DNA from 2 places in the Mesobacillus subterraneus genome. Region 2 is predicted to be linked to the other one. Evidence: riboswitches for the same ligand, from Rfam matches in the RefSeq annotation. Region 2 holds a riboswitch; the other holds the start of a gene.
What was found. Region 2 has a riboswitch for cyclic di-GMP ahead of LC048_RS17625 (anti-repressor SinI family protein). Riboswitches for the same ligand answer to the same signal wherever they lie in the genome.
Positions count from the first base shown of each region.

Region 1: another riboswitch for cyclic di-GMP. It lies ahead of LC048_RS01900 (LPXTG cell wall anchor domain-containing protein); the one in region 2 lies ahead of LC048_RS17625 (anti-repressor SinI family protein).

Region 1 is NZ_CP129019.1:392,339-398,332, forward strand. It holds gene LC048_RS01880 (ornithine--oxo-acid transaminase) at 1-600, shown strand, start outside; gene LC048_RS01885 (hypothetical protein) at 664-795, opposite strand; gene LC048_RS01890 (DUF378 domain-containing protein) at 807-1,040, opposite strand; gene LC048_RS01895 (iron-containing alcohol dehydrogenase) at 1,245-2,408, shown strand; cyclic di-GMP riboswitch class I at 2,660-2,750, shown strand; gene LC048_RS01900 (LPXTG cell wall anchor domain-containing protein) at 2,894-4,882, shown strand; gene LC048_RS01905 (class D sortase) at 5,021-5,749, shown strand.
Region 2 is NZ_CP129019.1:3,396,552-3,402,545, forward strand. It holds gene map (type I methionyl aminopeptidase) at 1-130, opposite strand, end outside; gene LC048_RS17605 (type 1 glutamine amidotransferase domain-containing protein) at 494-1,009, opposite strand; gene LC048_RS17610 (late competence development ComFB family protein) at 1,212-1,487, shown strand; partial or broken gene treR (trehalose operon repressor) at 1,713-2,442, opposite strand; partial or broken gene LC048_RS17620 (helix-turn-helix domain-containing protein) at 2,738-3,059, shown strand; gene LC048_RS17625 (anti-repressor SinI family protein) at 3,164-3,289, opposite strand; cyclic di-GMP riboswitch class I at 3,320-3,405, opposite strand; gene LC048_RS17630 (helix-turn-helix domain-containing protein) at 4,061-4,399, shown strand; gene LC048_RS17635 (nitrous oxide reductase accessory protein NosL) at 4,769-5,404, shown strand; gene LC048_RS17640 (AAA family ATPase) at 5,483-5,848, opposite strand; gene LC048_RS17645 (ATP-binding cassette domain-containing protein) at 5,859-5,994, opposite strand, start outside.

The sequences.
Region 1 (5,994 bases), 1.8 Mb from region 2:
GAGGCCGGGATCGTCATTCCACCAGAAGGCTTCATGAAAGCTGCCTACGATGTATGTAAAGAAAACAATGTCCTGTTCATTGCGGATGAAATTCAGGCTGGTCTCGCACGGTCTGGAAAAATGTTCGCATGCGAATGGGAGGGAATACAGCCTGATATGTATATCCTAGGAAAAGCGCTTGGCGGCGGGGTTTTCCCAATCTCATGTGTTGTTGCCGACAATGATGTACTAGGAGTATTCAACCCAGGTTCCCACGGGTCCACTTTCGGCGGCAATCCAATGGCCTGCGCAGTATCCATTGCGTCCCTTGATGTCTTGATCGATGAGAAGCTTGCTGACCGTTCCCTTGAACTGGGAGAGTATTTCATTAGCAAGCTCCGTGAAATTGACAATTCCATCATTAAGGACATCCGTGGCCGCGGCTTGTTCATTGGTGTCGAGCTAACTGAGCCTGCACGCAAGTATTGCGAAGAGCTTAAAGAGGAAGGGCTGCTGTGCAAAGAAACGCATGATACGGTCATCCGTTTCGCTCCACCGCTTGTCATCAGTGAGGAAGAACTGGATTGGGCAATAGAAAGAATCAAGAAAGTATTATCATAAACAGGAAAACCCGCCTTCGTTGGCGGGTTTTTTACTGAATAATAAAATATAAATTTTTTGTATTTAGATTAGTGTCCAGCTCCAGCGCCTAGCCCCTCGAGTCGCTTCGGTCCTGCCAATGAAGTCAAAGAACGACTTCACTGTCAGGCCTCCAGCGCTTGTCGGGGCTGCCCAAGGCGCTTGCGCTTTTCTCATGTGAAATTAAATTATCTAGTTGCCCTTGGTTCTGCCGCTCTCTCTTCCCTTTCGCTTGGTGCGAATAGAAGTCCGATATTTATGAGACCCGCAAGACCGACTAATCCATAGATGATTCGAGCCAATGCTGAATCCTGTCCGCCGAAAATAGCTGCAACAAGGTCAAATTGGAAGAATCCTACTAAGCCCCAGTTGATGGCGCCGATAATGGTAAGTACTAGTGCTGCACGTTGAATACCGCTCATGGATGTTTCCTCCCTTAAAATTAAATATGTTCTTTTATAGATTGTTTCAGCACGAAATGAATTATTCATTTCTCTTGCATTTATTACCTATCCTCATGAAAAAATTTTTAACATTTCTCTGTACATTGGAGCACATTAAGAAGTGTATTTTTTGCAATGCTTTTAGAAAAAGAACATAATAAACCCTAGAGGAAGGTGATTTAATTGGATAATTTTACTTTTTACAATCCAACGAAATTGATATTTGGAAAAGGGCAGCTTGAGGAATTGAAAAACGAAGTTCCTCCATACGGCAAGAAAGTTCTGCTGGTTTATGGCGGAGGCAGCATCAAACGCAATGGACTTTATGATTCTGTTATAGAGACCTTAAAGGAGATTGGCGCGGAAGTATTTGAGCTTTCCGGTGTGGAACCAAATCCTCGTCTGTCGACTGTTCATAAAGGTGTGAAAATCTGCAAAGAAGAGGGCATTGAATTTATCCTCGCAGTGGGAGGCGGCAGTGTCATTGACTGCACAAAAGCAATCGCTGCTGGTGCAAAATACGATGGCGATGCATGGGACCTTGTCACAAAGAAGGCTTTTGCATCAGAAGCACTTCCATTTGGAACAGTTTTGACATTAGCCGCTACAGGATCTGAAATGAATGCCGGTTCTGTCATCACAAACTGGGAAACGAATGAAAAGTATGGCTGGGGAAGCCCGGTCTCATTCCCGAAATTCTCAATCCTTGATCCAGTGAACACATTTACCGTTCCGAAGGACCAAACAATTTACGGCATTGTTGACATGATGTCCCACGTATTTGAACATTATTTCCATCTGACAGAGAATACTGAATTCCAGGACCGCATGGCCGAATCCTTACTTTTGACAGTGATGGAAACAGCTCCAAAGCTACTTGAGGATTTAGAGAACTACGAGTATCGCGCAACGATTCTTTACTCAGGAACGATGACCTTGAACGGCATTCTTAATATGGGCTATCGCGGCGATTGGGCATCCCATAATATTGAGCACGCCGTATCAGCAGTATATGATATCCCTCACGGAGGCGGGCTGGCTATTCTGTTCCCGAACTGGATGAAGTATAACCTTAAAGTGAAACCAGAGCGCTTCAAGAAAATGGCTGTACGGGTCTTCGGCGTTAATCCAGAAGGCAAGACAGACGAAGAAGCTGGGTTGGAAGGTATCGAAAAGCTGCGTGAATTCTGGAACAGCATCGGTGCCCCATCTAGACTTGCTGATTACGACATTGATGACAGCAAGCTTGAATTAATGGCTGATAAAGCAATGGTCAATGGGGAATTTGGCAACTTTGCAAAATTGAATAAAGAGGATGTAATGGAAATTTATCGTATGTCATTATAAAAGCTGAAGGACCCTGGGATATCCCCTGGGTCCTTTGTCTTTATGTGGGCAAAAATTCTCATGGAGTTTCTTTAAAAATAGGCAAAACAACACTTCGATATTCATAATTTACGGGTAATTAAAGAAACCTAAGAAAAAATTACCAGTATTTTTTCTGAGGCTAAATGTTTAGGTTGCTGGGTAACTGTGGTAAGTCTCTAAATGTAGGACAAAGGAGCCAGAGGAGTAACATACATAAGAAAAATCAACATTCATGCTAATAGCAAACCTGCTGAAAAGCAGGGACGCAAAGCCAGGAGTCTAAGGCTGCAAAAATGCAGCTATGATCGTCCAGCCGCCATGGAAAGAAATCATTCCTGGCGGTTTTTTTTGTCCAATGAAAAGGGTATTTCGATAAGAAGGAGGCTATTTACCGTTTGAAATTACTGAATATTCAGTTTATTAATTATGCATTGTTTTAAATCACTCAAAAAGGAGAAATCGAATTGAAAACTACTTTTAAGAAAAAATTATTTTTATCATGGGTTGCATTTATATGGTTATTTTCCCTCACCGTACCGGTCACTGGAGTTTTTGCAAATGGTAATGGAGGAGCAGCGCCGGAAAAAGAAGGATACACCATGTTTAAAATTGAAGGCAGCAATCTAAAGGATGGAACGTATACACATGGACCGCTGACTGTAAATGTTACTTTTACAGTGGAAGAAAATGAACCAAAAAGTATCAGCTGGTCTTCTAATATCCCTGTTTTTTCGGTATATGTTAAAGGTGGGCCAGGCGGACTTACTAACAGCTACGAAAAAGGCGCAACTGAAGGATCTGGCCTTATTGCACCAGATAACAAAGGAATCAGTCATGTGGCCTTCTATTACAAGCAAGAAGAAGCAAATCCTGCAGATGAAGAAAAAACTGAAGAAGGTACAGATAATGGCGGCGGAGAATCCGAAGAGCCCGCAGAAGATAATGAACCTGCTGAAGAGCAACAAAACGATGAATCTAATCAAGAAGAAAATAACGACTCAAGCCAAGAAGAAAACGATGAAGCAAATCAGAATGAAAACGATGACTCAAGCCAAGAAGAAAACGATGAAGCAAATCAGAATGAAAACGATGACTCAAGCCAAGAAGAAAACGATGAAGCAAATCAGAATGAAAACGATGAATCAAACCAAGAAGAAAACGATGAATCAAATCAGGAAGACAAAGAATCTGAAGAAGGTACAAAGGAAAATGGCAATAAAAGCACAGAAATCCATCTACATCTAAAGAATTGCACAGCACCAGTTGAAAAAGTGGAAGTTCAATTGAACGGAAAATGGAGCGAGATGTCGAATCCAGGTAACTCTCCCCTGTACAAACTGAAGGACGGCGGGGAATTCGTAAAGGATGATATAACTGCATTCAAGCTTTCTTTTGAATCAGGCGAAGAACAAGTTTATGGAATGGAAGAAGTGAAGATAGGCGTGGAAGCAGAAGGTTCGATTAACTATTGGCTTGAGGGCTGCCACATAGCAGAAGATGAGCAGGAAGAAAATCCAGGTGAAGGAACAGAGGAACCAGGTGAAGGCACGGAAGAACCCGGAGATGGCCAAGGGGATAATAAAGGAAATAAAAGCACAGAAATCCACCTGCACCTAAAAAACTGTGTGGCACCTGTTGCGAAAGTCTTTGTTGAATTAAATGGTGAATGGATTGAAATGACGAATCCAGGAAACTCTCCGCTTTATAAGCTAAAAGATGGGGGAGAATTTGTTAAAGATGACATCACTGCATTTAAGCTTCAATTTGAGTCAGGCGCTGAAATTACCTATAGTGTGGAAGAAGTCAAGACAGGTATAGAAGCAGAAGGTTCGATTAACTACTGGCTGCAGGACTGTGCGATACCAGAGGATGAAAATCCAGAAGAACCAGGCGATGGTACAGAAGAACCTGGAGATGATATTGAAGAACCGGGTGAAGACGAAGAATCTGATGTAGAAATTGAAATAGTCAAAGAGCTGTACATCACAATCAATAAAAATATTGAATCAGTCGTAAAGGTGACGTTGCTGATCAAGGATGGCGAAAACCTTGAATTTAACAAGCTTAATTATCTCTGGAAACTCTTCATTACAAGTGGTTTAAATGTTTCTGATATCACTGGAATAGAGTTTGAGTTTGAGGATGGAACAACAAAAGTAGTTGCCTTGAACATGCTTTCCTTTGAGCTGGAAAATGAGATTATTCAAGTGGATATAAATGAAGCTGTCCTTGGAATTGATTCCGATGATGATAATGATGAGGATACAGGAGCTGTCCAACCTGATAACAATGATAATGACTCTTCAGGTCATGGAGATGAAAAGCAAGGCTGGTATGGCGACATGCTGCCAAAAACGGGTGAAAACAGCAAGATGATGTTTTATATCTATGGCTTCCTTCTTATGACAGCAGGTTTAGTTTTAAGAATGAAAAAGCCGATCAATCAGCTATAACAGAGTAGGGGGGAAGAAATTCCCCTCTTTCTTTTATCCAAAACCGGTTTATTTTACCCCAAAATAGATTTCGCTCCTGGCAAAGAGCGGTGAAGAAAAACGGAGCGAACAAAATTAAGCGTTATTGGAGTGTGCTAAATGAAAAAAGGACTGTCACTGTTTTTGATCTTTTCTGGTATAATCCTGTTTTTATATCCTACCTTGTCGGAGCTTTGTATAGATTATCAGCAGGAAAAATTGATAGGTGAGTGGGAGAAGATCGATGTAGTTGAGGCTGAAGCTGCTAAGGAAGCTTTTAGCAAAGAAGACGTCAATGAGAGCCTGGAAAAATTGAATGAGGTTTTCAGTATGAATGGAGAGAGTCAAGTAGCAGAAGCATCGGAAATCGATCAAACGGATACCGACACGGCTGGAAATGCTGGCAAAAATAATCAAGAGAGTTCATCCATAAAAGGAACAAATACTGAACAGGATGGGGTTCTCGGTGTGATTGAAATAGATAAGATCCACGTGCGACTTCCGATTCTATATGGGGCCTCAGCGCGTAATCTGGACCTGGCATCGGGCCTTTTGTCTGGAACTTCTCTTCCAGGTATGGCAGGGAACAGTGCCATTGCTGCTCATCGCAGCCGCACTTACGGAAGAATGTTCAATCGCCTTGATGAAATCGGTGCTGGTGATATTGTTACAGTTAAGGATAAAAAAGGGACTTACAAATACCAGGTCTATGACACCCTGGTAGTGGAACCCAAGGATGTTTCAGTGCTGAATAGCAGTCAAGATGAAAAGACATTGACTCTCATTACATGTACCCCGATTGACACTGCGACACATCGATTGATTGTTAAAGCCAAAATGGTGCCTTGAATCATTCTGCATTTTTAAAGCCAGGGTCAATGATGCCTTAGATGAAGGGGAAATGGGCGGGTATCTTGTTCTATAAGGGGAAAATGGAAGATACTTGTCCCTGTGAAAAAGGCATGCTGGAGGAAGGTTTGTATAAGGTGGGCGAAAGATGAAAAAATAGTAGTGAAAAGTTCATAATTGGTCACGCTTTCATTAAAGGATGTTCCTTGATTCTTGGCATCTGTTTCGTTAAAGTGATAGAGAAT
Region 2 (5,994 bases):
CAAACTGATCAATTTCCCAGGTAGAAACCCCAGGCTTAATCCGTTTGCGCAACTCTTTATGCACGGAAGCGAGCAGCTTGCCCGCTGCCTTCATATTTTCAATCTCACGTGCCGATTTTAAAACAATCATTCCGTCATCTCCCCGAATCAATTCAATTCTATATTATCTTATATGATGAAATTCGCAAAATGAACCAGATTGCCGGAGAGCAATATGAAATTGTCCTTTGTTGCCTGATTTCATTACGAATACCCTCTTTGCTTCTATAAAAAGTCTCATCCATAAATTTTTATAGCGAAAATTTTATTTTTATAGCGATTTTCTCGTTTTCATAGCGAAAATTCATTTTTTATAGCGATAATGAAATTTTTATAGCGAAAATCTCTTTTTTATAGCGAATTGGAAATTTCACACGGTTTTTTCCAGTTTCCAGCTACAAACCACCGCCATTAAAAAACCCTTCTGCCTAAGCAAAAGGGTTCCTGACCAATACTATTCCAGCACCTTAAGGGCTTCACGATTGAACGCCGGGATGTCCTTCGGTTCCCTGCTGGTCACGAGCTGGTTGCAGCAAACGACGACTTCTTTGTCCATGTATTTTGCTCCGGCGTATTCCATATCCACACGGATGGATTTATAGCCGGTGGCTCCTCTGCCTTCTAGCGTTTTTGCAGTTAGCAACAGCTGAGGTCCATGACAGATGGCGAAGACTGGTTTCTTTTCGTCCATGAATGCCTTGGCAAATTGGACAAATCGCTCGTCTTCACGTAACTGGTCCGGAGAGAAGCCTCCAGGAATGAAAAGTGCATCGAAATCTTCCGGCTTAACGCTGTCGATGCTTTCATCAATTTTCACCTCGGCTTTTTCCTGCTTTCCCGTCACAGTCTTCCCTTTTTCCTTTTCGATTGTGACTACTTCATGACTCGCTTCGGTGAATGCGCGTGCCGGCTCAAGATATTCGACATCTTCAAATAAATCGGTTAATAAACAGGCAATCTTTTTACCCATGTCCTCAACATCTCCTTTTCTACAAGATCTCCACTATTAAATTTCCCTGTCTGAGGCTCGTAAAACATTTAATAAAAGTTCCAATATTTTGTATAAAAATATGCAAAAAGACCTATCTTATAGCAAATATTAAAAAAACATTTTATATTTCCAGCATTCAACTATAATTTAATCTAGGACATCAATAGGGAGAGAAAGCACCATGAAATTTAATTATGTCAATGTAATGGAAGAGGTCGTTTCCACTCTTGTCAACGTGCTGATGATGAGCCCTGATTACCAGACTTTCTGTAACTGCCAGAAGTGCAGGAATGATATCATTGCCATCAGCCTGAACACTCTTCCAAGTCACTACGTCACTACTGAAGATGGCCGGAAGGTAGTTTACGAACAGCTTAATACGCATGAAAACAGGGCCTGGATCAATAAAAGAATCATCAGTGCCATCCATCTTGTCGGCAAGTACCCCAAGCATTAAACATAGAAATTTCACAATAAATAAAAGCTGCCAATTGACAGCCTGGTTAACCGGGCAACTTCAATGGCAGCTATTTTTTAGGGATGTTGTTGCATTGATTAATGCTTTATAAGCTATCAATTGCATTATGACCAGCTTCGAGCTATTTCTTGCAGTACCATAACAGACATCGCACGAAAAAACGTAAAAATACAGTGACCCTTGCTTACTTTTCGAAAAGAGCCATTATAAGGACTGTTGAGTATCCATACGTCTGGCAAAATCAACGAAACGGAACTTATCAGGACGGTGCCTTGACTCGGTAAATTGGAACAGGGTAGCATCATCAAAATGGATATAGTTTTTCACGATGACAATCGCATTGAACCCTTCCATATCAAGTAGTTTTCTGTCTTCGGCACTTGGTTCCTCTACTGTAAATTCCTTTTTTGCAAAGCTGATTTTTTTATCCAGTTCCCCTTCAATATACTCAAATATCGAGTTTTCACAAGTCACACGTGACAGGCCTGGCACATGCTTTTCTACGAGAAAATCCTTGTCAAGAATCACTCGTTCTTCATCAATATGCCTCACTCTTTTTACCTTCCAAATCTTTTCATCTTCTTCTGCATTCAATTCCCCTGGCAATTTCACCGCCTGCTAATTCAAGAATGAACTCTTCCACAGTCGTTTTGGCCTTTCCGCCCATGTTCTCCGCCAGTTCTTTAAAACTAATCAATCCCGAAATCGGAAACTGATGTCTTTTCAAATCCAGCACAAGCGAACCTTTGCCGCGAATTTTTTGAATGAACCCATTTTGAGCAAGCAGATTTAATGCTTTCCGGATTGTTTCCCTCGAGGTTTGATACCTGTCAGCAAATTCATTTTCAGATGGCAGTATCGTTTTTGGAGGATAATGCCCTTCCTGGATCAGTTTCGAAATCTCTTTGTAAATCACTAAATATTTTTTCTGCATAACACATCACCCGTACCTTGTCTGATTGCTACCATTTTACCTTTTTTATGCGGTTTTGAACACAAGTGACAATGGAATATGAAATTTTCAAAGAATCTTCATAAAATATTGTACAACTGTAATCATATTGGCCGATAATAAAGCGATGAGTTTTTTCCCAACATGATTTTCATAAAAGTGACTCTTAAAAACTTTAAGATTGGTTATAATTGTTCTATAGGCCGTTCTTAATATGGAACTCTTTTGTCAGATTTGTTATGATATAAATATAAATTGATAAGGTGTGTGGATAACAGTGATCGGTGAACGCGTCAAGAAACTTCGGCAAGAAAAAAAGAATGTCCTTATCTGAACTGGCAGAGCAAGCCGGCGTGGCAAAATCATATTTGAGCTCATTGGAGCGAAACCTTCAAACAAATCCTTCAATTCAATTTCTAGAAAAAATTGCAGGAGTATTGAATGTACCAGTAGACCATCTAATACATGAACAACCTGACAAGGAAAATATGGATACTGATTGGGTCAACCTTGTAAAAGAAGCAATGGATTCTGGTATCACAAAGGACCAGTTTCGTGAGTTTTTAGAATTCAATAAGTGGAGACTCCACAATAAATAAACTTAATGGACAGTCTAAGCTGTCCATTTTTTTTTAAAAATAAAAAGCACCTCCAAAAGAGCTGCTCGATGGCACTTCCATTTTCTATGTAAGAATTCATTTGTCTATTTGTTGGGTTTCGTTAAAAATTCCCTGATTTCCTCTTTGTTAATTCCCATCTCTAAAGCTTCCATTATAAGCTGCACCCATTCTGTATCCAGTTCTTCGAAAACTACCTGCTCTTTAATCAAGTTTTTCCCTCCCAAAATACAGTTAGTATTCCAGGCAGTCCGGCCATCATAGTTAATCGCACCTTAGATCCGTGACTTTGCGTCCTAGTTTTTCAACAAGTTTGCCTTTTTCTGTATCTTTTTACTCATTTTTTCACTTTCAATGCCATTGTACATTGTTCTATATATAAAAAATGTAAATATTTGTCGGCTGTAATAAAAGTATTTCATCTCTTTTATCCCAAATAATTACAAAATTATAGTAAGAAAGAGATATTATCTGAAAATTACAACCATTCATTAAAATATTATGTCAGATTATGAATCTAATTGTAGAACGCTTTTTTTCAAATAACCCCCATAAACTTGAGATGTTTTTATCGTTGGCCAATTTTCTTATAGATTTGCTTTTTTAAGTGCGGTGTAATTACCACTTTTTCAAGATTGATGGCATTAAAAAACGGATATCTTGTTAAATCATTTCCGCAAACTGGGCAGAGCCACTCTCCTACCTCACTGCTGCTAAACGAAGGACGATTACAACGGTCACAATTTTTTCTGTACACAGCCATCCAGCCCCTTTGAAAAGTGAATTGTTACTATCTTCCATTCGAGTATAGTCCATAAGTATCAATTCTGAAAAAGTCTAAAATATCGCGAATTTTCTTAAAAAAGAACATAAATCGTTCTTTTTTAAGAATATCCTCCGTTTATCTCAGTTTCTCGTGTTTTTAAAAGAACCCTTTTGTTCGTTATAATGAATTAATAGATGAATAAAAAGGAGATCCACTTATGAAGGTTGGAGAAACTATAAGAAGCTTAAGGCTTGAAAAAAATTATTCAATTAGTGAACTGTCCGAAAAAGCGAATGTTTCTAAATCCTATCTCAGTTACATCGAAAGAGGGATTCAGGGAAATCCATCGCTTCAGGTATTGTCCCGCTTGGCAGACAACCTTGATACAACTGTTGAGTATTTGATGGGACAGCAAAACATGAAAGCCGCCAGGATGCCTGTTGATGATGAATGGGTTGGACTTGTAGATGAAGCTATAAAAAACGGTATCAGCAAAGAAGATTTTGCTTATTATCTTGATTTCATGAAGTTTAATAGCAGGAGAAAACAAGATTAGCATGTTAGTACTTATATAAATTACAATGCAAAACTGCGCTTTAGAACGAGTATTTTCAAGTAAGAAGCTTTTATTTGATGTTCGCACACAAAAAAAACAGTATCATACGCTTTTCTTTGTCTGGTCAGGCTGGCGGCATCCTTTATCCACACCCTCGCACTACTTTAACGATATGCGCAACAAGGTTATCCTATCAGTTAATTCTTTCACCTTCTTAAGAATGTACATAAAATATATATTTTAATGATTGCTTAATCGTCATAAAACTGTCACAAAAAATAGAATACTTCTCACGCTTTTTCCTTTGATTTTTCGCATTTTACTCACAACTCCCTGATAGGATTAAATTCGATCAAAGGAGGAGATTTTATGAAGAAGTTATTTGCTATCATGTTGGCCTTATTTTTAATGATAATTGTTTCTGGCTGTGGAGATGAAGCAACGGAAAATGAACAAAAAGAGGGTCAGGAAACGGCAGCAACTGAAGTGAACCACGATGATGACGACCATGCAGATGGCCCTCATGAACCAGGTGCTGACGATGTCTGTGCATTCTGCAACATGAAGGTATATCCGGAAGCTGATCCAATGGGAGTTTTCACAGCACAGGCCAAAACAAAAGACGGAGAATATGTATTCTTTGATGACTCAGGCTGCTTATTAAATATCAATAGACGTGATGATGTTGAATTCGAGGAGAAATGGGTCCGTGATTATATCACATCAGAATGGGTCGAGGCTGATTCTGCGATACCTGTAAAGGCAGACCTTAAGACTCCGATGAAATACGGCTACGCATTCTTCAAAGACAGCGAAAGCGCCGAGAAATTCATTTCTGAAAACAGCGATAAGAACCCTGCCAATGCAACATGGGAGCAAATCGATCAAATTGCAAACGAACGCTATATGAAAATGAAGATGAACAGCGACAGTATGGATATGGATAAGGATAAGAATAAGGACAGCGAAATGGATGGGGAAAGCGAAGAAGAAAGCGGCCATTAATGTGATATGAACAAAATAATCATAGAATCCCGGTGTTGAATCAACACCGGGATTTTTCGTCTGGTATTTAATACCTAATTAAAAAAAGACCTTCTCAAGTGGAGTATAGACACCGTCTTTTTGTACAAGTGATTCAACTGAGTCACAATACTGCAGATGCCCCTCCTGCATGAACGCAGCTCTGTCTGCCAATTCTTCGACCAGGCTGAGGATATGGGTAGTAAAGAAAATTGTCCTGCCCTGTCTTTTCTCTTCCAGGATAATTTCCTTGAAGCGGTATACCCAGAGTGGATCTAGTCCATTGGTTGGTTCATCGAGAATTCGCAGCGGAACATCCGGCATCAGAGCCTGCGCAAGCGAAAGCCGCTGCTGCATTCCTTTGGAATATTGTTTAATCTGAATATTCCTTACATCAAATAAGCCAACCTGATTCAGGGCTTCCATAATTTTTTTATCAGTAATTCCTCTTAATCTCGCAAAAAAAAGTCAAGACTTCCAAGCCCGTCAGCTGGCGCGGAAAGAGCATCTCATCCGGCATATATGAAAATAGTTTTTTAAAACTTTTACTATGCGGTTCAACTTTCTTCCCG